DNA from 4 places in the Weizmannia sp. FSL K6-3076 genome. Region 2 is predicted to be linked to each of the others. Evidence: riboswitches for the same ligand, from Rfam matches in the RefSeq annotation. Region 2 holds a riboswitch; each other region holds the start of a gene.
What was found. A riboswitch is a leader RNA that binds a small molecule or an ion and turns the genes downstream of it on or off. The one in region 2 is predicted to bind S-adenosylmethionine.

Region 1 (7,322 bases), 2.3 Mb from region 2:
AATAGAATGTAAGCAATACGGTGACAAGGCTCAAAACGGCAACAAGCGGCCGGACTTCCTGATGGGCACCCGTAATGCCGAGCATCCCTTTCATAAAAGAGCCGCTCAACTGCAGCACCAACAACAGCAAATAAATAAATGTCACTACCGGCGTAAACAGTTTATTTAATTGGTCCACAAGTCCGGTAAAAGCGAGCAGGAAGAAAAAGATGCCGGTTACAATCAGTGCGCCTGCCAAATATTGCAGAGATTCAGTGCTTGAACTGTACAAGCTGCCGACAAGCCCTGCATAAATGGCAAACACGCTCCACCACAACCCGGCCGGCCCTTCATTGATGGGCATTCTGTGGCCGAAAATTCCTTGCAAAAGGCCGCCGATCCCGAGTACAAAAAGCGTCCGCTGCACAAACAGGGCAGTCTCACCTGCACTGAAATGGAAAGCATCCGCAATGGCAATCGGGGCCGCGATCGACCCGGCGATCATAAATGCCATCCATTGCAGCGACGAAATCAATGTTTTCATAGACACACCGTTCTTTCCGTTCAAAAAATGGAAAATACCAGTAAATATAATTATAGCAAAACAGGTTTTACATTTTAAACATAAAACACTTCGCCGATGGGGGAGGGATAGCGGGCATGGCGGACAGCGGCATAAACAGGGGTTGCAAACCGGACGGGGCGCGGGTTAAGCCATGTTTTTTGATTTGCAAAAAGTTCTTGGTCGGTCTTCATGCAGAACGCTTCTCGTATGAACTTGTTAATAAAAGAAGTTTGCGGCTGCCTTCACTTAGGTGTGCTATGATGGTTTTTCATTTTTTGCTGGTGCTGTATGGTAGCGGCATGGCCGGTTATGTTAAGGAAGCGAGCAAAAAAGTCGTTGTTTCTTAACATAGAGGCCGTCTATGTTGAGGAAGCGAACAAAAATTGCCTTGTTCCTTAACATAGAGGCCGTCTACGTTAAGGAAGCGAGCGAAAAAGGTGCTGTTCCTTAACATAGAGGCCGTCTACGTTAAGGAAGCGAGGTCAAAAGTCGTTGTTCCTTAACATAGAGCCCGTCTACGTTAAGAAAGCGAGCGAAAATAGCTTTGTTTCTTAACATAGAGGTCGGCTACGTTAAGGAAGCGAGCGAAAATTGCGTTGTTCCTTAACATAGAGTACGTCTACGTGAAGAAAGCGAGCAAAAAAGGTGTTGTTTCTTAACATAGAGGCTGTCTACGTAAAGGAAGCGAGGTAAAAAGACATTGTTCCTTAACATAGTGCACGTCTACATTAAGGAAGCGAGCAAAAAAAGTGTTGTTTCTTAACATAGAGCCCGTCTACGTTAAGAAAGCGAGCAAAAAAGACGTTGTTCCTTAACATAGAGGCCGTCTATGTTGAGGAAGCGAGGTCAAAAGGCGTTGTTCCTTAACATAGAGCCCGTCTACGTAAAGGAAGCGAGCGAAAAAGACGTTGTTTCTTAACATAGAGTGCGTCTACATTAAGGAAGCGAGGTAAAAAGACATTGTTCCTTAACATAGAGCATGTCTACATTAAGGAAGCGAGAAAAAATTATATTGTTCCTTAACATAGAGGCCGTCTACGTTAAGAAAGTTCGGTAAAAAGATGTTGTTTCTTAACATAGAGGTCGTCTACGTAAAGGAAGCGCGGTAAAAAGACGTTGTTTCTTAACATAGAGCGCCTCTACATTAAGGAAGCGAGCAAAAAAGGCACTGTTCCTTCAAATAGAAGCGTCTATGTTCATTCTTTGCCAAAATTTGTTTAGGTAAAAACAATCCGGGCAATGGATCCCTTGCCCGAAAACATTCCTTATTCTGTGACGCTTACGCTGGCGCTGGCAACTGCCCGTTTGTGTCTTCTGATTGTATAGAAAATGAGGATGGCCCATATTGCCGCAATGGCTGTATAGGTAACGCCGTACCAGCCGCTACCGGCGCCCGCCATTTTTAATAAAGTTTGCACGTTGCTGAACACAATCATGCCGCTGACAATGACAGCCAGCAAATGAGCCGGTAAAATTTTAACCAGATAGGCTGCAATCGGCGCGGCGATCAGGCCGCCAAGCATGAGGGCGATCGTCCAAATCCAGTTAATTTGCATAGCGCCGAGGGATAAGAGGAAACCGATGCTTGATGCCAAGGATACAGCAAATTCACTAGTATCCACCGAGCCGATCACTTTCCGCGGTTCGATGTCATTTCTGGACAGCAAAGCCGGTGTGGCGATAGGGCCCCAGCCACCGCCCCCCGTTGCATCAAAAAATCCTGCGACAAAGCCAAGTGGGATAAAAAATATGTTTGACCTGGTTTGCTTTTTGACTTTCGACGCCCCGCGCGTATTGAACAGAAACCGGGTAAGAATATAGAGGCCAAGGGCGATCAGAAAAATAGAAATGTACGGTTTTAATGTGCTTGCAGGAAGATGGCTAAGCACGGTTGCCCCGAGAAAGGCGCCGACAGCTCCAGGTACAACCAGTTTCCAAATGATCCCTTTATCGACATTCCCAAATTTCATATGTGAAACTCCGGAAGCCGCCGTTGTAAAAACTTCCGCCAAATGCACAGAAGCTGACGCGACAGCCGGCGCAATCCCGAAAGCTAGCAAAAGTGAGGTTGAAGTCACCCCGTAACCCATTCCAAGAGATCCATCCACCAATTGCGCGGCAAGGCCGACAAGTGCTAAGATAATTAATTTTTGCATGTTCAAGTTCCTCGCTTTCTTCATTCATAAATTTAATTCATCCTGATGTAGAGGAATTATACGCATCAGGGCCTATCCTGGTTCAAACGGCCGGCCTTGCAGAAATAAAAAACTTTCCGCCATTTTTACGGAAAGACAGCGAGTAAAGGATAAGCGCTTATCTTTCAAAATGGTACCCATTTTGCTGGAATTGGCACCTTGCTGCTCGCTGCAGGTTGCCGGACTTCATCGGGCCAGATCCCTCCGTCGCTCTTGATAAGTTATTTGTTGTTTAAAATTTTATCAGAAAATAAATGGAAGTCAATATAATTATTTCAAGTTTTTTTATCGGATTTATCCGAATGGAGGGATAAAGAAAAAAACTCCCTATCAGATCACGCTCTGTCGGGAGTTTTTTTTCTTTACGCTGATTGGTTTTTTTAAAGCAGGTTCAGAACCAGGCGGGGCATCATGGCCGCTTTCATTTGCTTCACAAAACGAAAAAGAGTCCAAACGGGTTGGCGTGCCGCCCATTCTGGCAGTTTGACACGCCGTGCACACCGTGTCTGTCCTCTCACCGCCAAGGGAACCGGTTTTATCAACACCGCTTGTTTGTGCTCGCTTATCGCGCAGTTGTATTTCTGTCCTCTCCCTGCCCAAAAGACCGGTTTTATCAACACAGCCGGCTGGAGCCTATTCCTTTCCTTTGATTCTCAGTGACAGGACGACGAGCACGATTAAAATAGCAAGGCAGACGCTTGTTCCAATCGGGTTTCCGCCGCCCAGCAAAAAGGACAGGAAAATGCCTGCCAGTGCAAGCAGCGCAATCCAGACCATGAAAGGATACCCTTTTACACGGAAGGAAGGCAATTTTGCATACGACTTCCGGAGCCGCAGTTCGGCTGCGCAGATGGCGATCCAAACAAGGACGACGGTAAATCCCGGGATGGTCATCAAATAGCTGATGACCTCATTCGGCGTAAGATAGGCCAGAATCACGCCGGCTAAAATAAACAGTGAGGTCAGCAAAATACTAATGAGCGGGACGCCTTTCCGGGAAATTTTTAAAAAGGCGTGCGGCGCTTCTCCGGACTGTGCCATGTTAAACAGTGTGCGTGAAGTGGCATAAATGCCGGAATTGGCGGCAGAAAGAACGGCCGTCAAGAGCACAAAATTCATCACATGGGCGGCAGCGGGGATCCCTGTGCGGCTGAATACCTGTACAAACGGGCTTTCCACGGAAGAAACCTGATTCCACGGGACAATGCCACAAATGACCAGGATTGGCAAAATATAAAAAAGCATGACACGAATAACGGTCTGTTTAATCACACGCGGCAACACTTTCTCGCTGTCTTTTGTTTCCGAAACGGTAACGCCGATCAGTTCCGCCCCGCCGTATGAAAACATAACGATCAGAAAAGCATTGAACGTACCGTGAAGCCCGTTCGGAAAAAAGCCGCCGTGCGCGGTATAGTTGGACAGCGTGGAAGATGTCCCGGGGAATAAACCGAATAAAATCAGCGCACCAAGCAGGATAAAAACGATCAACGTGATAATTTTAATGCCGGCAATCCAAAATTCAAATTCGCCGTAGTACTTCACTTCAATTAAATTGATGCCGACCATGAAAGCAGCACAGAGCAAACTGAGCAGCCACAATGGCGCGTGGGGAATCCAGAATTGCAGGAAGCTCCCGGCTGCAAGCAGTTCCACAACTGTCACAATGACCCAGTTGATCCAGTACAGCCAGCCAATAATGAAAGAAACCCGGCTGCCGAACGCTTTGTGGATCAGATTTTGGACGTTGAGGCCGGGGTGGACGAGCGCCATTTCCCCAAGCGCTGACATGACAATGAATAAAAGTACGCCGCCGATCAGGTAAGAAACGGCAACACTTGGGCCGGCAAGGCTGACGGTATCGGAGCTGCCTTTAAAAATGCCGGTTCCGATCATCCCGGCCAATGCGATGAACTGGACATGCCTTGGTGATAAGCCTTTTTGCAAATGATGTTGGTTTTTTTCCATTTCTATCAATCTCACTTTTCTGTTTTAGATAAACGCTTTTCAGTGCTAAAGCATTTATTCTATTTTAGCAGAAAAAAAGGAATATTGATATACAAAAAAATGGAATCGCCGGATGACAGATGTACCCGCATTTCACCAAAGCAAAATGTAAAAAAACGACGGGGCACCACTCATCGTAGCAACTCGCCGTTCTGTTTAATATGTGTCCCGGGATGGTTGCCGAAGCGCTGAATATCCATATTTAGCATGTCGTTCTGTTTAATTTTTGCTCCGGGATGGGCCGGAAGCAGAGGAAAATGCGCAGACGTGCCCTCTTTTCTGCTTACTTTTTATCAAACCCTTGGCGTTCTACAAATTCCTTCATAAAAACGCGCGATGGTTCTTTGAAAAATTGTGCCATTTGGCCTGTCCAGGTATCGTTCCTTTTTCCGTTTGTGCGTTTTGTATAATATTGCGAAACCGTTTCATTGTATTCCTTCAGATCGCGCAAAAGACGTTCATCAGCCGGATATTCATCTTCGAAATAAACATGCTCAGCCGCCATGCGTGGTTTTTTCGCAGACGGATCGGCCGGATAGCCGATTGTCATTGCAAATAGCGGAAGGACATATTGCGGGATTTTCAAAAGTTCGGCCACTTCTGGCAGCCTGTTGCGCAAGCCACCGACATAACAAATGCCAAGCCCCATCGATTCCGCAGCGAGCGCGGCATTTTGCGCAGCCAGTGCCGTGTCGATGAGCGCGACCATAAATTTTTCCGTTGTCTCAAGTGTATCTTGCGCCTCTACGCCTTCCATTTGTGCCGCAAGTTCATGTTTATGGAGATCGGCACAGAAAATGAGCAGATGGCCGCATGTTCCGACATGTCGGTTCCCGGTCAGTTCTGCTAATCTTTGCTTCCGCCCGGGATCCTGAATGCCAAGAATCGTATAGGCCTGGACGAAATGAGAAGTGGCGGCTGCCTGCGCGGATTCCACAATCAGGCGGATTTGTTCATCGGATAGCGGCCGGTCTTCATAATGGCGGATCGACCGGTGATTGAGAATCGTTTCAATGATGGTATTCATTCCTTTACACTCCTGTCTTTGGTGAGTCCACTGTATGTTCAAATATAGCACAGAAAAAAACGGCCGGCATGAAAGGTGCTTGTTGTCCAGCATGGCCACGATGATCTGCCAAAAAATATTTTGATTAAGGCTAAATTAACCTATTTTCGCTTCGGTATACCCAAATTGAACTTCGAGTATGTTCATGCGAGGGGCGGAAGAACATTTTACCCTTCTCCATTATTTATATATCCGCCTTTATGATGCCGGGAGCAGAAGCTAGTGAAGGCGTTCGATTTCATTTTGCACAAACGTAACTCTCTCATGCTGCTATATCGCGCCGGCCGATCCTTCCGAAGTTCCGGAATTTCCGTCCGATGAAAAGAAAAACACTGCAACCCTGATCCGGAGGGCTGCAGTGTTTTTTGCTATTCGAAATTAAGCTGATAGTCTTCTGATTTGATCATCTTTAATTTTTTTGAAAAAACATAAATGAATCCGACATTTAAGATAAACGGCAGCACAAAGAAAGTGCTCAGCATAATGGCAATATTTTTCGCAGTCCAGCCGCCTTCAGCAAGATGCATGAAATTGAGCGGGCCGACTAAGCCCGACAACCCGAATCCTGCACTGTAAGGCGTGCCCTGAATATGAAAGACGCCGGCAAGCGCACCGAGAACGGCAGCAGTGATGAGCATCGGGAAAGCAATTTTCGGTTTCATAAAGAAGTTTCGCATCTGAATTTTCGGCGAGCCAAGTACATGGGCAAGGGCGGTACCGAGCGAGTTGGCTTTATAGCTGGCGATGGCAAGCCCGACCCCGGCGGCACAAATGCCAAGATTTGCCGCCCCTGAACTGACACCTGAAAGCATAATAACGGTTGCTACGCCGACTGTTGAAATCGGCGATAAAATAATCAGGCAAAAAATGACGGCAATAATGGCGCCCATTACGACAGGCTGCATGCTTGTCACATGTGCCACCCCGACGCCGACCAGCCCGGTAGCCGCTTTAATAAATGGCAAAATTGCAAGTCCGATCATGCCCGGTATTAAAATACTCAATGTCGGGACCAGGAGGATGGAATAAGCCTTTAACCTTGTTCCGACCCACTTGACGAATAAAACCGCCAATGCCGCTGTAATCCCTGTATTGATGACAATCCCGATCCCGTTTAAAGCAAATGCGCCGGCAGCCGTTTTCTGGATCGCGCCGCTCCCAACCATTGCGGCAATGCCGACACTTGCAATTTGGATCGGTGTCAATTGAAAGGTAATGCCGACCATAACGCCAATCAATACAGGGAGCATGCTCATGATGATAACGGTTGCATCCACAACATGCTGCAAATAAGGCGCATGCGGGATAATCAGTTTCAATATCTCCCCGAGTAAGGCGTTTGGGATCAGAGAAACGACAATGCCTATGCTCATTCCGTTTAACAGTTTGCTAAAGAAATCTTTCATTATTGGAAGCCCCCATTTTGTTTTGACCTCGCTGCTGACGCTGCCGGATAAGCGCCGATGCTTGTCTGTTTGCGTATGATTATATAAAACATTCAGATTATAGT
Region 2 (7,322 bases):
GTTAAAAAGCCCTATTCACTGGCATGACCAGCAAATGGTCCAATTTGTTTGCCTGTTAAATATTAAAGAAGGCACGCAAACGGATTTAGATGGTATGTATGAAAAACTCATTTCCATTATTGAAAACAGGTACGTTGTGCAAAAAATCATCAAAAGCAAAACGGCTGATGAGTTAATGGCATGTATAAAATAATGAGCTCAGTGCCGCCGCCATTTACAAAGGAATATTTTCCAATCCATTGCCTCAAAGGATACTTTACCCGCCATCCATGTCATCAAGCACAAAACTTGTCCGGTTTTGTGCTTGGTATTTCTGGAGATAACTTTACATAAAAGCGAAAAAAGTTTGTGAACATTTTTTACAACTTCCTTGCCCTGTGCGGTTTCCTAAAGGATAATATTTGTAACCTGCAGTAGAAGGAGTAAAGACACGTGAAAACTTAAAAATGAGGAGTGAGCAAATGAAAACGGTCCAACTGAACAGCCGGATAGCTTTCGGCCAACGTCTACCGCTTGTATTGATTGCCGGCCCGTGCGTAATTGAAAGTGAAACGATGGCCATGGAAACAGCCGCAACCCTTCAAACCATTGCCGAAAAACTCGGCATTCCTTTCGTTTTTAAAGCTTCTTTCGATAAAGCCAACCGATCATCCATTTTTTCCAAACGGGGCCCGGGACTGGAAAAAGGGCTCGAAATACTTGACCGGATTAAAAATGTATTTGGCGCACCGGTCACGTCTGATATTCATGAGCCGCACCAGGCAAAAGCAGCCGGGGAAGTGCTCGACATACTGCAAATCCCCGCTTTCCTTTGCCGCCAGACCGATTTGCTGCTTGCCGCCGCCGCGACGGGCAAAATCGTGAATGTCAAAAAAGGGCAGTTTTTGGCGCCTTGGGATATGAAAAACGTCATTCAAAAATTGGAAGAATCCGGCACCGAAAAAATTCTCCTTACAGAACGTGGTTCGACATTCGGCTACAATAACCTGGTGGTGGACATGCGTGCACTTCCGGAAATGCGCAGATTAGGGTATCCGGTCGTGTTTGACGCTACCCATAGTGTCCAAATTCCGGGCGGAAACGGCACTTCAACAGGCGGAAAGCGTGCGTTTGTCCCGTATCTGGCAAGGGCAGCGGCGGCTTGCGGGATCGATGCGTTGTTTCTGGAAACCCATCCTGATCCGGACCAGGCCTGGTCGGATGGCCCAAATATGGTGAAACTGGATGATATTGAAGAAATGTTAAAGCCAATAATTGAAATTGATCGCATGATAAAAGAACAAACGGCAGCAAACATCCATTAACGGAGGTGAATAGGATGTTAAAAGATTTCAAACGAAGCATCAATTATGTCGAAAGCGTCCGTGAAGTACTGGAAAAAGAAGCCAATGAGATCTTAAAGCTGAAAGACCGGATCAATTTTCGTATAAATGAAGGCATTGAAATGATATTGGCGTGCGAAGGCAGAGTCATTTTTACAGGAATGGGGAAATCGGGCATCATTGGCCGGAAACTTGCTTCCACATTTGCAAGCACCGGTACCCCGGCATTTTTCCTTCACCCGGGAGAAGCACTGCACGGCGATCTTGGAAAAATAACAAAAGAAGACATCCTCATTGCCATTTCCAACAGCGGGGAAACTTCGGAAATATTAAATATGATCCCCTCCATCAAAAGGATCGGCGCAAAAATGATTGCTATTTCCGGTTCACGCAAGTCGACACTGGCGCGGCGTTCGAATCTGGTGATGGATATCGGTGAAGTTGAGGAAGCGTGCCCGCTCGGCCTTGCGCCGACTTCTACAACCACCGTCACGCTTGCGCTCGGGGATGCAATTGCGGTTGCCCTTTTGAAGGCAAGGGATTTTAAACCTGAAAATTTTGCGCTCTTCCATCCCGGCGGCTCGCTTGGCCGGCGTTTGCTTCTCACGGTTGGCCATGTGGCTAAACGGAAAAGGATGAACCCGGTTGCCGGAATGGACACCGGCATAAAGGAAGCATTATTTATGATGACGGAAGCGGGGGCGGGGGCTGTTTCAGTTATTGACGATCGGGGACGGCTGGCCGGCATTTTAACGGACGGCGATATCCGGCGTGAGCTTTTAAACGGCCATGAAGTACTGGATAAAAAAGTAGCAGATTTGTATACAAAATATCCGGTTTGCGTCAGTGAGCATCAGCTGGCAGCGGAAGCATTGCGGATAATGGAAGACCACGCTTTCAAGGTGCTTCCGGTTGTTACCGGCCAGAAACCGGTTGCCATGCTCCATATTCAGGATTTGGTCCAGACTATATAAGCAAAATAACAAGAATAAGCAAAATAACAAGAAAAAATTTTTTGACTGGATAGAGCGGATTCATAAAGAATCCCGCTTTTTTTGGTGGTTGCCGCCAATATGTGCAGCAGCAGTTTGTTTTTTCGGTGACACCACGCAAAAATTTCGGTGACAATGGCGCTGCGGCCTATTAAAATAGGTGATAAGATCTTGTGAATTAACGGGGGAGGGATTGTTTTGTTAAGGGTAAACAATGTGTCAGTAGAGATAGAGAAGTCAAAAATTTTGGAAGATATAAGTTTTTCTGCTGAACCAGGGGAGATTATTGGCCTGGTTGCTCCAAATGGATCCGGCAAGACGACGCTTTTAAATGCGATATCCAACCTGATTCCTGCTTCAAAAGGCGAAATTAGTATTTACGGCATGAATTATAAAATGCATCGGGAAAAAATCCTTAAAAAAATATTTTTTTTGCAAGACCATACAGTATTGTATCCAAATTTAACAGGGAGAGAGCATTTAAAACTTGTACAAAGATTATGGGAGAGCAAACAAGAATGTGGCGCTGTTATTGAAAAATTAAGCATGGGTTCCTATATCGACAAAAGGGTTTCAAAATATTCGCTTGGCATGCAGCAAAGGCTGCTATTTGGGATGTGCTTGATCAGTTCTTGTGATTTGCTATTGATGGACGAGCCGATGAATGGGCTGGACCCATCCAATATTAAACTGATAAGCAAATCCATTAAGCAACTTAGAGATGAAAATAAAATTGTATTTTTTTCTTCCCATATTCTGAACAATGTTGATGAATTATGTGATCGTGTCATCTTTTTAAAGCAAGGAAGAATGGTTTACGAAAGCAGAAAAAATAATCCGGACTTTAATAAATACATCATCATTAAGTTAGAGAATGGGAATGATGCGGATAAAGTTCTTTCCCTATTTAAAGATGAAGAAATTAAAAATGCCACAGCCAATGAAGTATGGGCGGAGATAGATTCGAGTAAAAGCTCCTTTGTGGTAAATCAGGCATTCGAACAAGACATGAAATTTAAATCATTTTTCATAGGGCAAAAAGGCAGCCAACTAATTTATGAGGAAATATACGAAGGTGAAGATAAATGGGGCTAATCAAATTAGAGACATTGCGATTCATTAGAAATAAAAAAAATTTGACTGTTTTTATTGCTGCTATTTTGATTGTTTTCATTTTGTTTGCAATTACTTTCGTGGGAGCAAAGAGAATGGACCCGCTCAATGAATATCAGGATAACAAATCCTCACTGGAAAATGCCATTTCACACATGGAATCAAATCCAAATAAGAGTGAAGCAAAGAAGAAAGCACTTGCGGGTTTGCAGGAGGAGTTACGCCTTCGTACAGAACAAATACAAGCTCATGAAGCAGGGGATTGGAAGCAAGAACTGAAATTGCAGATCGCTTTAGATAAAAAATTAATTGCTGGGATTAATGCCGGAACAATTGTTTTTGGTAATAAAAAAATTGTTCCGCAGACAGAAAAAGCAATACAGCTCAATACCATTCTGCTTAAACAAAATATTCATCCGGTAATAGAGTCGTTCGAAACCCCGGGTATTAACTTTACATATCGTATTCTTTTTTACGTATTCCCGTTCTTAATGCCTCTTCTCATTGCAGTTTTAATTGGTGATATTTCAACAAGAGACAAACAAGGCGGTATTAATCATTTTGTAAATGTTTTGCCAGTGAAGCTCAAGAAAATATTGGATGCGAGAATCTTCACTTCATTTGTTTACAGCCTTGCCATCACGATTGTTATCCTGGTTGTTGCGCTCATTATTGGTAGCATCATAAGCCATTTGGGGAGTTGGAAGTACCCTGTGGCGATCAATTTAAACGGGACAGAAGTATTGTGGATTTCAATTGCCCGGTTTTTGGGCAGATCGCTTTTACTAATCCTATGTCTTCTATTATTTATTTCTGTTTTCACGCAGTTTTTAAATACCTTTATTCGAAATCAATTGCTTCTGATGCTCGTTTTGGTGGCTTGTTTTTGTTTTGAGGAAATGATGAGCGGATTTAAGACAAAGTTGTATGCTGTTATGCATATCATCCCTTTTACATTTGTGGATGTGCCGAATATAGTGAATGGAGAAAGTGCAGCAAAATTCAGGAATGAGTATATCAATACTACAGACGGAGTCATTACGCTTCTCCTTTCATCTTTGCTGTTTTATTTTCTCACCATATGGATTATCCATAAGAAAAACAAAATTTAAAAAAAGCTTGACGAATCCGAAAAAAAGGGATAAATTGAACGTAAGCAATTTTTAGGTTCGTTGTGTAATTTCTTTTGCGGCGTTGATGGCAAATTTCATATTGGTGTTTTCTTATCAAGAGAGGTTGAGGGAATGGCCCGATGAAGCCTCAGCAACCTTCAATGCTTTTACGCGTTGAAAAGGTGCTAAGTCCTGCAAGTTATGGGATCATAACTTGAAAGATAAGAAGATGGTTCATGCACGAAAGGAATGGCCTTCTTCTTATTGGAGAAGGCTTTTTGATTTTAAGTGAGGGAGTGTCCATCATGTATCATACAGAAACAAAACTTGCACAAATCGGAAACCGCAGTGACCGCGTGACAGGTGCGGTGAACCCGCCTGTTTATTTTTCTACCGCTTACCGCCACGAAGGCATTGGGCAGTCAACCGGTTTCGATTATTCCCGTACCGGCAACCCGACGCGCCAGTTGCTTGAAGAAGCGATTGCGGATCTGGAGGGCGGGGACCGCGGGTTTGCGTGCAGTTCCGGCATGGCTGCGATTTTCACTGTTTTATCTTTGTTCCAGGCCGGCGATGAGTGGATTGTGAGTGATGATTTATATGGCGGCACCTACCGCCTGCTGGAGCAGGGATATAAAAAATGGGGGCTTTGTTGTAAGTACGTGAATACGTGCAACCCGGAAAATATTGAACAAGAAATCACCCCGAAAACGAAAGCCATTTTCCTCGAAACGCCGACAAACCCCCTCATGCAGCAGACGGATATCGGCGCAGTGGCTGAAATTGCGAAAAGGCACGGAATCCTGCTGATTGTAGACAATACTTTTTACACCCCGCTTTTGCAGCAGCCGATTAAAGAAGGCGCTGATATTGTAGTCCATAGCGCGACGAAATATCTTGGCGGGCATAACGACGTGCTGGCCGGTCTGATCGTGGCAAAGGGTGCTGAACTTTGCGAGCAGCTTTTTCTGTACCATAACGGTGCCGGCGCCACCCTCAGTCCGTTTGATTCGTGGCTTCTGATGCGCGGCATGAAAACGCTGGCGCTTAGGATGGAAAAACACGAAAAAAATGCAAAAGCTGTGGCGGCATTTTTAAGCGCGCATCCGGATGTAAAAGATGTGCTGTATCCGGGCCGCGGCGGGATGCTTTCTTTCCGTGTAAAAGAAGAATCATGGGTCGACCCGTTTTTACGCGGCCTGTCTTTGATTACATTTGCCGAAAGCCTCGGTGGGACGGAAAGTTTTATCACTTACCCGGCTACACAGACGCATGCCGACATTCCGGAAGAAAAACGGATTGCTTCAGGCGTAGACAATTGCCTTTTGCGCTTTTCAGTCGGAATTGAAAATGAACGCGATTTGCTTGCAGATATTGAAAAAGCTTTTGCCAACATTCACGAAGGGGTGCAAACACGATGACAAATGAAGATTATTCTTTTCAAACGAGGCTTTTACATAACAGCCATAAAATAGACCCGGCGACCGGTGCTGTGAGTGTACCGATCCAGCATGCTTCGACATACCACCAGGCGGACATTGACCAGTTCGGTAAATACGATTACAGCCGCTCGCTCAATCCAACGAGGGAAGCGCTCGAGGATGTCATCGCCGAACTCGAAGGCGGTGTCAAAGGTTTCGCGTTTGCTTCCGGGATGGCGGCGATTTCAACCGCGTTTCTGCTTTTGTCGGCGGGCGACCATGTTGTCATCACCGAAGATGTGTATGGCGGCACGTTCCGGATGGTGACAGAAGTCCTGACCCGGCTTGGTATTGAACATACATTTGTAGATATGACCAACCTTGAAGAAGTGCGGCAGGCCGTCCGCCCGAACACGAAGGCTTTTTATGTGGAAACCCCTTCAAACCCGCTTTTAAAAGTGACGGATATCCGTGCGGTGAGTGAACTGGCAAAGGAAACCGGGGCGCTCACCTTTGTCGACAACACCTTTTTAACGCCTGCCCTGCAGCGCCCGCTTGAACTCGGGGCGGATATCGTGCTGCACAGCGCGACGAAATTTTTAGCAGGGCACAGCGATGTCGTTGCTGGGCTTGCGGTTGTAAAAGATGAAGCATTGGCAGCGCGCCTCGGATTTTTGCAAAATTCATTCGGGGCGGTGCTCGGCGTCCAGGATGCATGGCTCGTTTTGCGCGGGTTGAAAACGTTGCATGTGCGGCTGCTCCAATCGCAGCAGTCAGCGGTGAAAATCGCACATTTTCTTGATGCGCATCCGCTTGTGCGAAACGTGTATTATCCGGGGCTCGGGCACCATCCGCAGCATGCGCTTCAAAAGCTAGAGGCACAAGGGCCGGGCGCGGTATTGTCGTTTGAACTGGAAGATGAGGAAGCGCTCCGGACATTCGTCAGCCATGTGAAAATTCCGGTCTTTGCCGTCAGCCTCGGCGCTGTAGAATCGATTCTGTCCTATCCGGCAAAAATGTCCCACGCCGCAATGCCGCCTGAGGACCGAAGAAAACGCGGCATCTCCGACAGCTTGTTGCGCTTATCGGTTGGCCTCGAAAATCCGGATGATCTGATTGCCGATTTCGAGCAGGCTTTTTCGTACACGAAAGCGGGCACAACCGTGAAATAATGGACAAACGGCTGCAGGGAATCCGCCCTGATCGGCGGGATTCCCCGTTTCAAAATAGACGCCCGGGCTTATTTTGAAACGCGAATGGAGGCACGCCCCGTCCGTACGTATGACAAAAAACTGCACCACAGAAGCCGCTGAAAAAGCCCGAAAGAAAACATAAAAACGGCGGGAAACCACTGTAAAAAGT
Region 3 (7,322 bases), 2.4 Mb from region 2:
GTTCGATAAATCGAAAGGATCCGATTCTGCCAATACACCAATCATGTCATTTTCCCATACTTTTACTCCCATTATTTAATCCCTCTTTCAATGTATTTCTTGACGGATGGAAAATCTTTAAACTCTCTTACTTTTTGTGTATAAACATTTTTTATCTTCTTTTTGAGCCATGGCGGAACAAGGTAGGCCATCATCCAAATTTCGTCTGCATCCTCCAGCTCCCCGGTTTGTACTGCCTCTTTGAACTTATTTGCCTCAATCGTATGAAATAATGGATTTTCGGACTCATCAATCAACTTATTTTTCGGATCTCCTATAATATAAATTTGCCGGGCAGCCGCTGTACTTTCAGACGGTTTAGATTCAACCCGCTCATCCGTTTGGACTGCGGCAGCCACTTCTTTATTCGTGTTCAACAGCAACGCGTTTAAGTGTGAAATTTCCAATTTGAGTTTCTGAATCTCATCTTTTAACCGCTGCATTTCCGCCTCAGATGTTTTTTTCCACTCATTGAGCCTATTCTTCTGTGTTCTTTCGTTTCCCAATTCTTGCTGAAGTTGTTCTTTTTCCTTTTTCCATGATTGTTTCTCTGCCTTCCAGTCTTTTTTTAAGTGGGACAGGAGCAATTCACACTTCTTAATACTTTTCTGTAATTCCTGATTTTTTTTCTGTGATTTTTGCCACTTTTTCTGCCAATGTGCTGAATCATGTTCATCTTCTTGCTTTGGTGGTTCTGTTTTTTCAGTTAAAACTCTTAGTTCGTCCAAACCGGAGAGACCATTTTTCTTGCAAACCAGCTCCTCGAATTGTTTCGCCCGTTCATGATGACGGTCCTCAGGACTGGAGTAGAGCGCTCCGAGAATCAAATGCAAAGTTTTTCCGTCCTGATACAACTTGAATAATTCATGTACTGTTTTATCTCTTACATCGTCTTCGTCTTTTGCTGCTACTATCTTATAAAAGTCCTGAATCTTTTTTAAGTTACTCTCCTTCAGACACTCCCTGGTCACCAATGCCCTTATTCTCGTAATATCTTTACTAGTGATATGCCGAAAGCCTCTTATACTTATTTTCCAAATCCTGATTAAATTTGCTAGTTCATCATCTGGAATGGTACTAAATATTTTCTTCCATATTTCTTTCTCCATCTTTTCCCCTCCCGATTCCATTTACTTATCATTTTACTTTATAGTGATACCGATAGAAATGCTTTTAACAGTCTTTTTTTCTGTCCTCTGTAATCCAGCGCAATCAAACTGATCTGATTCATCCATTATATTCTCTTTTCTTCGGTCTAGCTTTTTTTAAATGAAAAAGGTGCTTATCCCTTAAGCACCTTTTTCGCTTCCCTTATTATGATTTGCTGTTGATTTTAATCTGATACAAATCTCTTCTCCGGTCGGCCAGTTGCCGGACGGAGCCGCTGTTGCGGTTGCGGCGCAGTTTCTCAAGATCGACATCGCCGACAACGACGGTATCGACATTGGGATCGCATTCCCCGACAATGCCGTCGCGGGCAAAACCAAAATCGGAGGGGGAAAAAATGCCGGACTGGGCATACTGGATATCCATGTTTTCCACGTGGGTCAGGTTTCCGACTGTTCCCGCAATACAGGTGTACACCTGGTTTTCAATGGCCCGCGCCTGCGCACAGTAGCGGACGCGCAAATAGGCTTGGCGGTCGTCCGTGCAAAACGGGACAAAAATAATGTTCGCGCCGTAGTCGACAGCGACACGGGCCAGCTCCGGAAACTCGATATCATAGCAAATCAGAATCGCAATTTTCCCGCAATCCGTATCAAATACATTGAGTTCGTTTCCTTCCGCGATCCCCCACCATTTCCGCTCATTTGGCGTAATATGGAGTTTGGTCTGCCTTTCGATCGTCCCGTCGCGCCGGAACAAAAAGGCGACATTGTAAATGCCCCCGTCTTCTTCCACAAAATGGGACCCGCCGATAATGTTGACATTGTAGCGCACGGCAAGCTCTGTAAACAGTTCAATATATTGGTCTGTGTACTCGGAAAGCCGGCGCACTGCCTGGTCAGGACGCTTTTCCTCCAGGTAGGACATCAGCTGCGTGGTGAAAATTTCCGGAAAAACGGCAAAATCAGAACCGAAATCCGCTGCCACATCGACATAATATTCCACCTGTCTGACAAAATCATCGAAGGAATCAATTTTTTTCATCATATATTGGATTGCTGTAATCCTAACCGGGAACGAAGCATGATAGACACGGCGGGACTTCGGCAAATAATCAACGTTATGCCATTCCATAAGCGTTGCAAATGAAGCGGATGCTGTATCATCCGGCAAATACTGCCTGTTGATCCGCATAATCTGGAACCCTTCAAGCAGCTGGAAGGAAAGAACCGGGTCATATATATTGTGCATCTCAACCTCTTCCACGTATTCGCGCGGGGTCATTTTGTCTTTATATTTGCTGTAATTCGGAATCCGGCCGCCAATGATGATGCTTTGAAGGTTCATTTTCCGGCAAAGCTCTTTCCGTGCCTCATACAATCGATGCCCGAACTTCATGCGCCGGTATTCCGGGTCGATCATCACTTCAATGCCGTACAGGTTGAGCCCGTGCGGATTATGGTTGGTAATATAGCCGTTCGCGGTGATCGTATCCCATGTATGCTGATCCTCGTATTCATCGAAATTGACAATTAAGCTGGAGCAGGAACCGACAACTTTCCCTTCGTATTCCACGCAAAACTGCCCTTCCGGAAAAATCCGGATATGGCTCTCGAGCTGCTCGCGTTTCCACGGCTCCATCCCCGGAAAACATTTTTTCGACAATGCCATAATATCATCAATGTCTTCGAACCGGATGTTCCGCACCTCGATTTTCTTCTCAAACTTGGATACATCTGTCTCTGGCACAATCTCACACCCTTAACACACTTTTTCTTTTTATCATACCCTATCCGGAACGGTTTTGCTCAAAAAAACTCTATGTAGGGCTTGCTAAGTCAGTAATATTCCTAGATTTAGCAAGGCTGCTGACAGCTTTCCGCACCTATTAAAAGGATTTTACAACAAATCCAGGGAAAAGCTTGCACTCGAAAGCCGATTCAACATATGGAGAAGAAAAAATCGCCCATTTTCCCTTGAGAGAGCTGCAGACAAATTAGGTACAAACTCAGAATCGGATTCGTTCAGCAAGCCCTCTGTATCCTTTCATCATCCAGCAATTGGAATACCTCTCTCTAGATGTTCATTTCACCGTGTACAATGAGATGATGGAGTGTCTTCCCATTTTTTCACTTACCTGCCCTTCGAGTAAACCGAAATGTTGAAAATATAAGTTGACAAATCGGAATAATATTATTTATCATAGTTTTAACAAATTATTTTCTTGCTATACAACTTATCAAGAGAGGGGGAGGGACTGGCCCGAGGAAACCTCAGCAACAGATTCTTTTTGGGAATACTGTGCTAATTCCAGCAAGCGTCAAGCTTGGAAGATAAGTTAAGGAGTGCGCCCTCTTCTTAACTTTCTTGAAGGGGGCCTTTCTTTTTTGGATCATCCGAATTGCCGGCCGGACCACCAGGCACACACGAAATTTATTTTTGGGGGTAGTGAAAAATGGCTCATATTGATGAAACAAAAATCGCCCGCATTATGGAATCATTGCAAAAACTGGAGTTTGGAACAGTGGTCATTTCGATCCATGAAGGGAACATCACACAGATCGAAACAACCGAGAAAGTCCGGTTTGCACTGGAAAAGAAAAAAGCGGCACTTCCCAACCAAAAGATGGGATGACGGGCGCCGGTACTCCGGTTATCGCTTTCCCCGTTTTTCGTACGACACGAATGCCGGCATTTGGATATCGTCCAAATGCCGGATTTGTTTATGAGTACAAAGATATTGAAGTTTGCGGAAACAATGTTTTTAAAGCAGCATTCAGGCGGTCAGCTGCTTGCCGGTCGAGTTCATAGAGTCCATCCCTTTTTTTCACTTGTTGGTCGAGAATAAACACCCCTTTTTCTATGCACGTTGTCCCGAGTGAGGCCAAAACCGGTTTCAAGGCGTAATCGAGCGCGAGCAAGTGGCCGAATGTACCGCCCATGGCGAGTGGCAGCACCTGCTTGCCGGATAAGCCATTTTGCGGCAAAAGATCCAGAAATGTCTTGAGCAATCCGGAATAAGACGCTTTATAGACCGGTGTCAAAATGATTACCGTATCGCCTTCTTCTACTTTTCTTAATGCCCTGGTGATGGGCGGGCTTTGCCGGGCATTCATTAAATCGCCGGCCGGAAGTTCCCGAATATTGATGAGCTCCGGTTCGTACCCGTGCCCCCTTAACCCGGCCCTGATATAATCACGGATCCCATTTAATCTCGTATACGCAGAAGGGCTCCCGTTCAGCAGTACCACTTTTTCCGCCATATGAATCCCCCAATTCTTCCTTAATTTTTCATTGCGTGCAACAGCTGATGGCCGTTGTTCCCTAAAATGCGGTTTAAAATATGATTGGTTGTTGCTGAAAAGAGGGCGTGGTCCCTTTTCCGTGGATAAGGAAGTTTTACCGGATAATCCATCGCAATTTCCCCCTCTTCGATTAACACAACCCGATCAGCGAGGGCGACTGCTTCTTCCACGTCATGTGTCACCAATATGGCCGTAAAATGTTTTTCAAGCCAAAGCGACTGGATCAGCGCATGCATTTCAATCCGGGTTAATGCATCGAGCGCCCCAAGCGGTTCATCGAGGAGAAGGATGTCCGGCTCATGGATTAATGCCCTCGCCAGTGCCACCCTTTGTTTCTGGCCGCCGGATAAAGACGAAGGCCAATCATTTGCACGCCCTTCCAGCCCGACTTTTCCAAGCATTTCAAGTGCCTTGTTCTTCCAGTCGCCCGCAAGGCCAAGCCCGACATTTTGAAGCACGGTTTTCCATGGGAGCAGGCGGCCGTCCTGAAACATCATTTTTGCCGATCCGTTTCTGCCGGATAAAGGCGCCCCGTTTATAAGGATTTTTCCGCCGCTTGCCGCTTCAAGTCCTGAAAGCAGCCTGAGAAGCGTACTTTTGCCGCATCCGCTCCTCCCAACAATCGCAACAAATTCCCCTTTTCTTATTTTTAAATGAAGATGGCGCAGGATGCGATGGCTGCCGAATGATTTCTCCAGCCCCTCAATCTCTACAGCAAACGCCTTTTCTTTCGGCATCGTTTCCTCCTCCTTTATTTTTGATATGACGGGTGCCACTTTAACAATCGTTGTTCTGCGATTTTTGCCAGCCAGTCGGACAGTTTTCCAAGAAGGGCATATAAGACAATGCTCAAAACGACAACATCAAGCTGCATGAACTCGCGGGCGTTCATGGCCATATAGCCAATGCCGGAGTTGGATGCAATCGTTTCGGCCACAATCAGGGTTACCCATGTGACCCCGAGCGCATAGCGCACACCGACCAAAATGGAAGGAAGCGCCCCCGGCAGGATCATATGCCAAAAAAGTGCCGTCCCTTTCAGCCCGTAAACTTCTCCCATTTCAATCAGCGCTCTGTCCACCGAGCGGATGCCATGGAACGTATTTAAATAGATTGGAAAAAAGGTGCCGAGCGCAACGAGAAACAGCTTCGCTTCTTCCCCGATCCCGAACCATAAAATGACAATCGGAATTAGGGCAAGGTGGGGAACGTTTCGGATCATTTGCACGGTACTGTCGAGCAGGCTTTCCGCTTTTGTGGACAGCCCGGTAAACAACCCGAGTCCAAATCCGATTCCGCCGCCAACCAAAAATCCGATCAGTGCCCGTTTTGTGCTTGCGCCGATATAATCGAAAAGCTGTCCGGATTGTGTGAGACCCCAAGCCGCTTTTACAACGGCAACAGGGCTTGGGAGCACATTGGGTGGCAAGATGCCAGCAGAACTTGCAAGCTGCCAGGCAAACAGCAGGCAAACCGGCACCACCCACGGCATGACGCGTTTTTTTAACATCAGATCGGCCTCCTTACTTTAATACTTTCGGCAGTGCATCGTTCGCCACAATCTCGCCGAACGGGCTGATGACATTGGAAACGGGGGCATCAGGCTGTTCAAGCGGAAGGTATGGGAACAACAGCTCAGCCGTCCGGTACGCTTCTTCAAGATGCGGATAACCGGATAAAATGAACGTCTCAATGCCAAGCTCTGCATATTCCTTCATTCTTTCTGCGACAATTTCCGGGCTCCCTACAAGCGCCGTTCCCGCCCCGCCGCGCACGAGCCCAACGCCGGCCCAAAGGTTCGGGCTAATTTCAAGATTGTCCCGGCTGCCGTTGTGAAGAGATGTCATCCGTTGCTGGCCGACCGAGTCAAACCGTGAAAAAATCTTTTGGGACGCATGGATGAGTTCATCATCAACATACCGGATCAAGTCATTGGCTGCATCCCATGCCTCGTCTTCTGTTTCCCTCACAATGACATGGAGCCGAATCCCGAAACGCACTGTCCTTCCTTGTGCTGACGCCAGTTTTTTGACATGATCGATTTTTTCCTTTACTTTTTCCGGCGGCTCGCCCCAGGTCAAATAGACATCGACATGTTTTGCCGCCACTTCCTGCCCGATTTCTGACGACCCGCCGAAATAAAGTGGCGGATAAGGCTGCTGCACCGTTGGGTAAAGCAGTTTGCTCCCTTTTACGTTTAAATATTTGCCTGTAAAATCCGCTTCCCTGTTTTCGAGCAAGTTCCGCCAGATGGTCAGAAATTCATCGGTCAGTTCATAACGTTCGCGGTGGCTGAGGTGGAGACCGTCCCCGGCCAGTTCAACCGGATCTCCCCCTGTGACAACATTGATGAGCAGCCGGCCTTCAGAAAACCGGTCAAATGTTGCGGCCATTCTCGCTGCCTGCGATGGAGACATGATCCCGGGCCGGACCGCAACGAGAAACTTCATTTTTGAAGTAACCGGAATCAGGCTCGAGGCCGTCACCCATGCATCTTCGCAAGATCTTCCGGTTGGGAGCAAAGCCCCAGTGTAGCCGAGGTGGTCGACAGCCTGTGCCACTTGCTTTAAATAGTTGAAAGTGACGGCCCGCCCGCCGGTTGTTACCCCCAGGTAGCGCGAATCGCCATGTGTCGGTATAAACCAAAATACGTTCAACCTTTATTCCCCCTTTATTTGGATAAAAATGCTTCTTTCACTTTGATTGGTTTCGGAATTAACTTCAGTTTGTAAAATTCATTTGCGATTTGCTGCTGGTCTTTCAGCGTTTGAGTTGTGATTTTCTCAGTGCCGAAGTTTTTGCGGCTAAGCGTCAGTTCCAATGATTTCTTATCCATTCCAATCTGCGGTGCCAGGAATTCGGCCGCCTGCT
Region 4 (7,322 bases), 260 kb from region 2:
CAAACACGACTTCAAGGCCGGGAATGGCAAGAATTTCCCGGAAGTCCGTCGTAACGAGTACAGAACTGTCAATGTTCCGCTTTTTTCGGGGGTTTTTGATCAGAACCGCTGCAATCTCTACCTCGGCATGCAGCTTTTCTTTCAGCTGCTCCCGGTGGGTCCGGACCGCTTCGTACACGCCCTGGCCGACCGTCCCAAAGCCGAGCAGCGCTGCTTTAATCACTCTCATTATCCAAACTCCTCCCTACATCTAGCGCTCTTTCGCCTCTGAAGCGTTTTGTTCATTTAAAACGGTCAAGCGGTCCGACAGTATTCGGTGCAGCCGGTATCCAGAAGCTCCCGATCTGGATCAGGTATGCAGACCGTCCGGGCCGCAACATTGTTCAATGGGATCAGCCCAGAACATCGTATAAGTTTTCCGGATCGCCTGTTGGCATTCGCATGGCGGCCTTCGCACGAATCTGCCGGACCCGCTCCCCGCTTTTACCGGGCTGTAACGGCTGTTGCTTTTGTAATGGCCTGATCGAGGTCGGCTGTCAAATCTTCGACGGCTTCAAGCCCGACGGACAGGCGGATCAAATCGCCTGTGACCCCTGATTTTTCCAGTTCTTCATCGCTCAGCTGCGAATGCGTAGTCGTTGCCGGGTGGATGATCAGCGATTTCGCGTCGCCGACATTCGCTACATGCGACCACAGCTTAATATTGTCGATCACGCGTCTTCCTGTTTCCCGGCCGCCTTTCACACCAAAGTTGACAATGGAGCCGTAACCGCCGTTCAAATATTTTTGCGCCAGCTCATGGGACGGATGGTCTTCAAGGCCCGGGTAATTGACCCAAGCAACATCTGGATGGTTTTTCAGAAATTCCGCGACTTTCAATGCATTTTCGTTATGCCTTTCCACACGCAGATGCAGCGTTTCAAGCCCTTGCAGGAATAAAAAGGCGTTGTCCGGGCTTAAAGCAGGCCCGAAGTCGCGCAAAAGCTGAACGCGAAGTTTTGTGGCGAACGCAGCCTGTGCCGTGTCGACGCCGTAGCGCAAGCCGTGATAGCTCGGATCCGGTTCGCTAAAGTCCGGGAATTTGTCTGTGTTCCAGTCAAAACACCCGCCGTCAACGGCAACACCGCCGATCGCCGTTCCGTGCCCGCCGATCCATTTTGTCGCCGAATGGACAACCACGTCCGCGCCCCATTTGATCGGATTCGCACCATACGGAGAAGCAAACGTGTTGTCGACAATCAAAGGAATACCGTTTTCATGGGCCACTTCCGCCACTTTTTCCACGTCGAGCACCTGCAGGCTTGGGTTGCCGATAATTTCCGCGTACAATGCTTTTGTTTTCGGGGTGATCGCCTGGCGGAACGCTTCAGGGTCGGACCCGTCCACAAACTTGACGTTAATGCCGTATTTCGGCAATGTCACAGCAAACAAATTATAGGTGCCGCCGTAAAGATTGCTGGCGGATACGATGTCATCACCCGCACGCACGATGTTCAAAATGGAAAAGGCAATGGCCGATGCGCCGGATGATAAACCGACAGCCGCTGTTCCGCCTTCCAGTGCAGCAACACGTTTTTCAAAAACATCCACAGTCGGATTGCCGAGACGGGAATAAATGAAACCTTCTTTTGATAAATTGAAGACGCCCTCCGCATGTTCTGTATCCGGAAAAACGTAAGAAGTCGTCCGGTATACCGGTACGGCGCGCGATCCTGTCGCCGGGTCCGGTTCCTGGCCGCCGTGCAACAATAAAGTTTCCGGTTGGAATGATGGTTGTGTCATTTTAAAGCCTCCTGATTTTTTAAAATTTTTTCGTGAAAGATGGAAGAGGAAATGAAAAAACCCTCTTCGTAAGGGAAGAGGGTTACAATGTATGTAAGTTCCTCCCTTATCTTTCAGACGCATGTCTGTAGGAATTAGCACCTTTTCAGGCAAATGCCTGAAGGTTGCCGGGCTTCGCAGGGCCTAGTCCCTCCGCCGCTCTCGATAAGAGTTTCTTTTCATAATTCAATTTTGAATGACTTATTGTTTAAGATTATAGAAGAACAATGGCAAACCGTCAACCTTTTTTTGAAAAAATTTTCTTTTTCTTCTACAATATTGGCGACAATAGCCGGGAAATGGACTCTTTAAACCGCACATAAAGCGGCCGGTTCTGGTAATCATGGAGCGTTAATTCGGTTGATTCGGCCATATCGTCCCGGAAAACGCCGGCAAGTGTGCCGGAAAGCTCACGGTCGTACAGCACGGCGTTCACTTCAAAATTGAGACGGAAACTGCGCACATCGATATTGGCCGTCCCAACGGAAGCAATTTTCCCGTCTACGACAATCATTTTCGCATGGATGAACCCTTTTTGATAAATGTACACTTTGACGCCCGTTTTTAACAGCTGGCCGATGTTGGAAAGCGTCGCCCAATAGACAAACATATGATCCGGTTTATTTGGAATCATAATCCGAACATCCACTCCGGATAAGGCGGCAAGCGTCAGCGCATTCAGGAGGCTGTCATCCGGAATAAAATACGGTGTTTGCAAATAAATATATTTTTTGGCGGAATTGATCATTTTAATATAGCTGTTTTTAATCTGCTCCCATTCAGAATCGGGGCCGCTTGAGACGATTTGGATATCGGTTTCACCCTGCGATGGGATGACCGGGAAATAACGTTCTTCATCTCTTACATCATGCGGTGACGCCTGATTCCAGTCCAAAATAAAGCGGGTCTGCATGGCATAAACAGCACTCCCTACAATCCGTAGATGCGTATCCCGCCAGTAACCGAATTTCTTATTCAGGCCAAGATACTCATCCCCGACATTAAAACCGCCGATATATCCGATCTGCCCATCAATAATCGCCAATTTCCGGTGATTCCTGAAATTGACGCGCAAATTGACGAGCGGGATCCGGGCAGGAAAAAAGGACGCCACTTCCCCACCAGCAACAACAAGCGGCCGGAAAAATTTGCGGCGGAACAGCATCCGCGACCCCATATCATCATAAAGCAGCCGCACCTTTACGCCTTCTCTTGCTTTTTGCGACAGCAGTTCAATCAATTCATGGCCGAGGCGGTCATTCCGGAAAATATAATATACAAGATGAATACTGTCTTTTGCATTCCGGATGTCTTCAAATAAAGCCTCGAATTTTTTCCTGCCGTCTGTAAATATATCGACGTGATTGTCCTGGGAAAGGATTGCCCCGTCATTCATCAGCAGCATATAAACGAGATCCTTGTACTGGATTGTCCGCTCATCATGAAACGGAAACCGGTTTTCGCGCAGCAGTTCAATTTGCTGCTGGGAAATTTCTTTAATGCCGATCTTCTCCTGTACCTTCCAGTCAAAAATTTTCCGGCGGCTTAAATTTTGCCCGAATACCAAATACAGGATAAAGCCGGCAATCGGCAGGAATAATAGCACCAAAAGCCATGCCCAAGTTGCGCCGACATCTCGCCGTTCCAGGAAAATAACGGTTCCCGCCAGAATAAAATTCAAAAGAAACAAGATAACCAGTAGTACCGTTATAATCATTGCGTTCTCCTTTTCGTACACCCTTTGTTCCTGCTTGAGGTTTGTTCCCGGCCGGTATCCGGGAACACGGTGAAGTGTTTTGGAATTGATATAGGATATGTTTGCGCAGCAAAAATAACAATTGTATCATACCATAATATTTGCGCCTTACCTATCGTACAGCACTTTCCCTGCCATTGCATGCAAAAAGAACCGCACCAATGGATACGGTTCTTTTTTTCGTCCTTATTAAAAGTTAACATAGTTTCTCGGGTTTTGGGCACCGGTATGTGGCGGTGGTGTCCAGCGGCCGTTATAAATTTCAAAGTGAAGATGCGGTCCTGTTGATTCCCCGGTATTTCCCATTGCTCCGATCTGCTGCCCTTTGCTGACGTGCTGCCCGGTGCTGACGCTGTACGAGCTCAAATGGGCATAAACGGTTGTGTACAACTTCCCGTTAATATAGTGGGTGATCATGACGCAATTCCCGTATGAAGAAGAGTGGTACGCCCTGAACACGACACCGTCGGCTGCAGCGACAACCGGTGTCCCGATGCTGTTGGCAATGTCAATGCCCGGATGGAACCCGCCGGAACGCCCGCCGAATTCAGATGAAATATATCCGGATGCCGGTCGCGTAAAGGACCCGGAAGATACTTGCGGAAGGGATCCGCCGGAATGGCTCCCGGAACTTGACTTGACCGATGCAGAGCGGGTTGTCCCTGCGTTTGATCCTGCTGATCCTGTTGATCCTGCATTCGTTTGTGCCTTTGCTGCTGCATCTGCTTTTGCTGCAGCCTTTCTTTCTTCCTCCGCTTGCTTTTTCGCAAACGCAATGGCTTTTTCAATGGAAGCTTTTTGGTCAGCCAGGATGCTCTTTTGTTCACTCAGCGACATTTTCTCTTCTTTAAGGCTGTCTTTTTGTTTTTCCAGCTTTTTGATTAATGCCGATTTCTCGCTCTCATCCTGTTTCAGACTGTCTTTTAATGATTGTAAATCAGACAGCATCGATTCCAAATCGGACAGTTTCTTTTCCACTGAAGCCTGTTTGTCCTTTAAATCCTGTTCATCTTTTTTCTGTTCTTCCAAAATTTGCCGGTCTGCTTCAACCAATGTCTTCACTGCTGAAAAGCGGTCAATAAAATCACCAACGCTTTTCGCTTCAAGAAAAACATCCAAATAATTGACCGAACCGCCGCCGTTTTTCTGCATGGCACGGGCGCGATCTTTTAAAATAGCGTTCCGGTCTTCAATCCGCTTTTTGATTTCAGCGATATTTTTCTTCAAATCAGCAATCTGGTCTTTCGTTGTGCTGATATTCTGTTCCTGCTCGCTGATTTTTTTGTTCGCCGATTGAATTTTCGATTCAATGGCCTCAAGCTGGCCGCCGAGAGAAGCCTGCTTGTCTTGAATGTCGGAAATCTGGTTTTCTTTTTTGTTCATCTCTGATTCGACATTGGAAAGTTTACTCTCAATCTCGCTTTTTTTCTGCTGCAAATCGCCGGCCGCAGCAGCATTGGACTGGTAGCCAAGCATGCCGCCCAAGCTGAGCGTGAACACAACGGCAGCAGGCAGAATGGAACGCTTCTTCATCTTTTTCCCCCTCAAAGCAAAATGTTTTTGTTTTATGTATCCGGGGACGCAACGCCCCGTTTTTCCTGTGTTTTAAAATGAACAGAAAGGGTATAGAATAAAAAATCAGGCGGACGGGAGTGGAATGCATCCCGGCCGTTCCCGTTACACTTTCAAATAACGGCGGATCGACATCGAACTGCCCCAGATTCCAATGCAGACGCCAAGTACAAGCAGCAGGCCGTCTACGCCGTAAATGAACGGGCTGATATCAAGCATATGGATAATATTGTTTTGCAGCTTCGGCTCTACGATTTTATAAACAGAGTAATAGCCGAAGGAAATCAGCACAATCGGCAGAATGGACCCCAGGATTCCGAGCCAGAGCCCTTCGAGAAGAAACGGCCAGCGGATAAACCAGTTTGTCGCCCCTACCAGTTTCATAATCTCGATTTCTTTTCTTCTGGCAAAAATCGTAATTTTAATCGTATTTGAGATAAGGAACATCGCCGTAAGCAGCAGGGCAATGATTAACACAAGCCCGACATTACGGCAGATACTTAAAACATGGAACAGCTTTTCCACTTTTCCTTTACCATAAATGACGGATTCGACATGGTCCATTTTTTGAATTTGCGCCGCAACTTTTGGCGTGTCCGTCGGCTGCTTTGTTTTGACAATAAATACGTCATACAATGGGTTGTCCTGCTGGAACAGTTTAAAGTCATCACCCATTCTTTTAATCAATTCTTTTAGTTCCTGTTGTTTAGAAGAAAACTTGACGGAATTGACGGCATTCAGACTCTCAATCTCGCTTTCCAGTTTTTCCCTGTCGGCAGCCTTCGCCGCTAAGTCGATATGGACGCGAATTTCCACGTCGTTTTCAATATCGGAAGCAAATTTATTCATGTTCAGGATGATCACGAAAAATACGCCGACAAGAAGCAGGGTAATCGTTACGGCACTTGCCGATGCAAACATCATCCAGCCATTCCGGCCAAGGCTTTTAAAACTTTCCCGGAAGTGGCGTTTAAGCGTATTAATCTTCATAACCGTAACCTCCCAGCTGCTCATCGCGCACCACTTTCCCGCCTTCAATGGCAATGACGCGGTGCTTGTTTGTGTTTACAATATCACGGTTATGGGTAGCCATGACAACCGTTGTCCCGGTTACGTTGATGTCTTCGAGGATTTTCATAATGTCCCATGAAGTTTCCGGGTCGAGGTTTCCTGTCGGCTCGTCGGCAATGACCACTTTCGGCATGTTGACGATGGAACGCGCGATGGAAACCCGCTGCTGTTCACCGCCGGACAACTCAGAAGGCAGCATTCTTGCTTTATTTTTCAACCCGACCTGGTCGAGTACTTCCATGACGCGGCTCCGGATATAAGAAGGTTCCTGCTCGATCACTTCGAGAGCAAACGCGATATTTTCATATACAGTCAATGTCGGTAGCAGCTTAAAATCCTGGAATACGACACCGATCTGCCGTCGGAAATAAGGGATTCGTTTGTCCCGGAGTTTTGAAAGATTGATGCCGTTTACAGTGACGGTCCCTGCTGTCGGCTTTTCTTCGCGGTAAATCAGTTTGACGAGCGTGGACTTACCCGCGCCGCTCGGGCCAACGATATAAACAAATTCGCCCTGGTTGATTTTTATATTTAACCCGCTCACAGCCATGACGCCGTTCGGGTACTTTTTATAGACGTCCTTTAATTCTATCATTTCCTCACCTAGCTTTTTTTCAATGTAACGTGCCGGAATGAAAAATGTGTCAACGGCACCGGCAAAAAACGCCAATTTTTGCAATACCCATACAACCGTCCCTGTAAAAGATCCGTACAGGTGGGTTATTTGCTGTAAGAAAAGGCTGCGTTAAAGCCTTTCTGCATAAAATTTGACTTTTTCTTTTTTTCACGCGCGAGAATTCGCATAATTGCTCGAAATTCGCACATTAACTATTATAGCATCCCTACCCTTGAGCGACATTACAGTTTTGTTTCAAATTTTCTAATGGGGGTGAACATTTTTTTGAGGATCGCTTCGCATTTTGGAACTTTTTAAGCCTTGTCTGAAACTATAAATGAATACCGTTGACACTTCCCCATCATTCTCCCTCCCTCGACAAAAAATAGGGATTCCCGTCGTATGGGAATCCCTATTTTCATTCACTGTGTCCTCGCATTCACTTTTTCGAAAAAAACCCGGTAATAAAAGAAATTACGCTTACAA

Region 1: another riboswitch for S-adenosylmethionine. It lies ahead of NSS95_RS13630 (sulfite exporter TauE/SafE family protein); the one in region 2 lies ahead of NSS95_RS02735 (methionine biosynthesis PLP-dependent protein).
Region 3: another riboswitch for S-adenosylmethionine. It lies ahead of NSS95_RS14250 (YezD family protein); the one in region 2 lies ahead of NSS95_RS02735 (methionine biosynthesis PLP-dependent protein).
Region 4: another riboswitch for S-adenosylmethionine. It lies ahead of NSS95_RS03765 (O-acetylhomoserine aminocarboxypropyltransferase/cysteine synthase family protein); the one in region 2 lies ahead of NSS95_RS02735 (methionine biosynthesis PLP-dependent protein).

Annotation. Positions count from the first base shown of each region.
Region 1 is NZ_JBBOWU010000001.1:2,855,110-2,862,431, reverse strand. It holds gene NSS95_RS13640 (purine/pyrimidine permease) at 1-523, opposite strand, end outside; gene NSS95_RS13635 (hypothetical protein) at 640-891, shown strand; gene NSS95_RS13630 (sulfite exporter TauE/SafE family protein) at 1,810-2,700, opposite strand; SAM riboswitch class I at 2,855-2,962, opposite strand; gene NSS95_RS13625 (amino acid permease) at 3,373-4,707, opposite strand; gene nfsA (oxygen-insensitive NADPH nitroreductase) at 5,030-5,773, opposite strand; gene NSS95_RS13615 (PTS transporter subunit IIC) at 6,181-7,218, opposite strand.
Region 2 is NZ_JBBOWU010000001.1:595,876-603,197, forward strand. It holds gene NSS95_RS02710 (BglG family transcription antiterminator) at 1-193, shown strand, start outside; gene kdsA (3-deoxy-8-phosphooctulonate synthase) at 462-1,304, shown strand; gene NSS95_RS02720 (KpsF/GutQ family sugar-phosphate isomerase) at 1,319-2,296, shown strand; gene NSS95_RS02725 (ABC transporter ATP-binding protein) at 2,513-3,409, shown strand; gene NSS95_RS02730 (ABC transporter permease) at 3,400-4,539, shown strand; SAM riboswitch class I at 4,648-4,767, shown strand; gene NSS95_RS02735 (methionine biosynthesis PLP-dependent protein) at 4,845-5,960, shown strand; gene metC (cystathionine beta-lyase) at 5,957-7,132, shown strand.
Region 3 is NZ_JBBOWU010000001.1:3,005,659-3,012,980, forward strand. It holds gene NSS95_RS14235 (McrB family protein) at 1-72, opposite strand, end outside; gene NSS95_RS14240 (hypothetical protein) at 72-1,148, opposite strand; gene NSS95_RS14245 (bifunctional GNAT family N-acetyltransferase/carbon-nitrogen hydrolase family protein) at 1,354-2,895, opposite strand; SAM riboswitch class I at 3,380-3,486, shown strand; gene NSS95_RS14250 (YezD family protein) at 3,602-3,781, shown strand; gene ssuE (NADPH-dependent FMN reductase) at 3,870-4,409, opposite strand; gene NSS95_RS14260 (ATP-binding cassette domain-containing protein) at 4,430-5,188, opposite strand; gene ssuC (aliphatic sulfonate ABC transporter permease SsuC) at 5,203-5,961, opposite strand; gene ssuD (FMNH2-dependent alkanesulfonate monooxygenase) at 5,975-7,108, opposite strand; gene NSS95_RS14275 (sulfonate ABC transporter substrate-binding protein) at 7,123-7,322, opposite strand, start outside.
Region 4 is NZ_JBBOWU010000001.1:851,291-858,612, reverse strand. It holds gene NSS95_RS03770 (homoserine dehydrogenase) at 1-229, opposite strand, end outside; gene NSS95_RS03765 (O-acetylhomoserine aminocarboxypropyltransferase/cysteine synthase family protein) at 484-1,782, opposite strand; SAM riboswitch class I at 1,886-1,993, opposite strand; gene cls (cardiolipin synthase) at 2,093-3,538, opposite strand; gene NSS95_RS03755 (murein hydrolase activator EnvC family protein) at 3,767-5,110, opposite strand; gene ftsX (permease-like cell division protein FtsX) at 5,255-6,139, opposite strand; gene ftsE (cell division ATP-binding protein FtsE) at 6,129-6,815, opposite strand.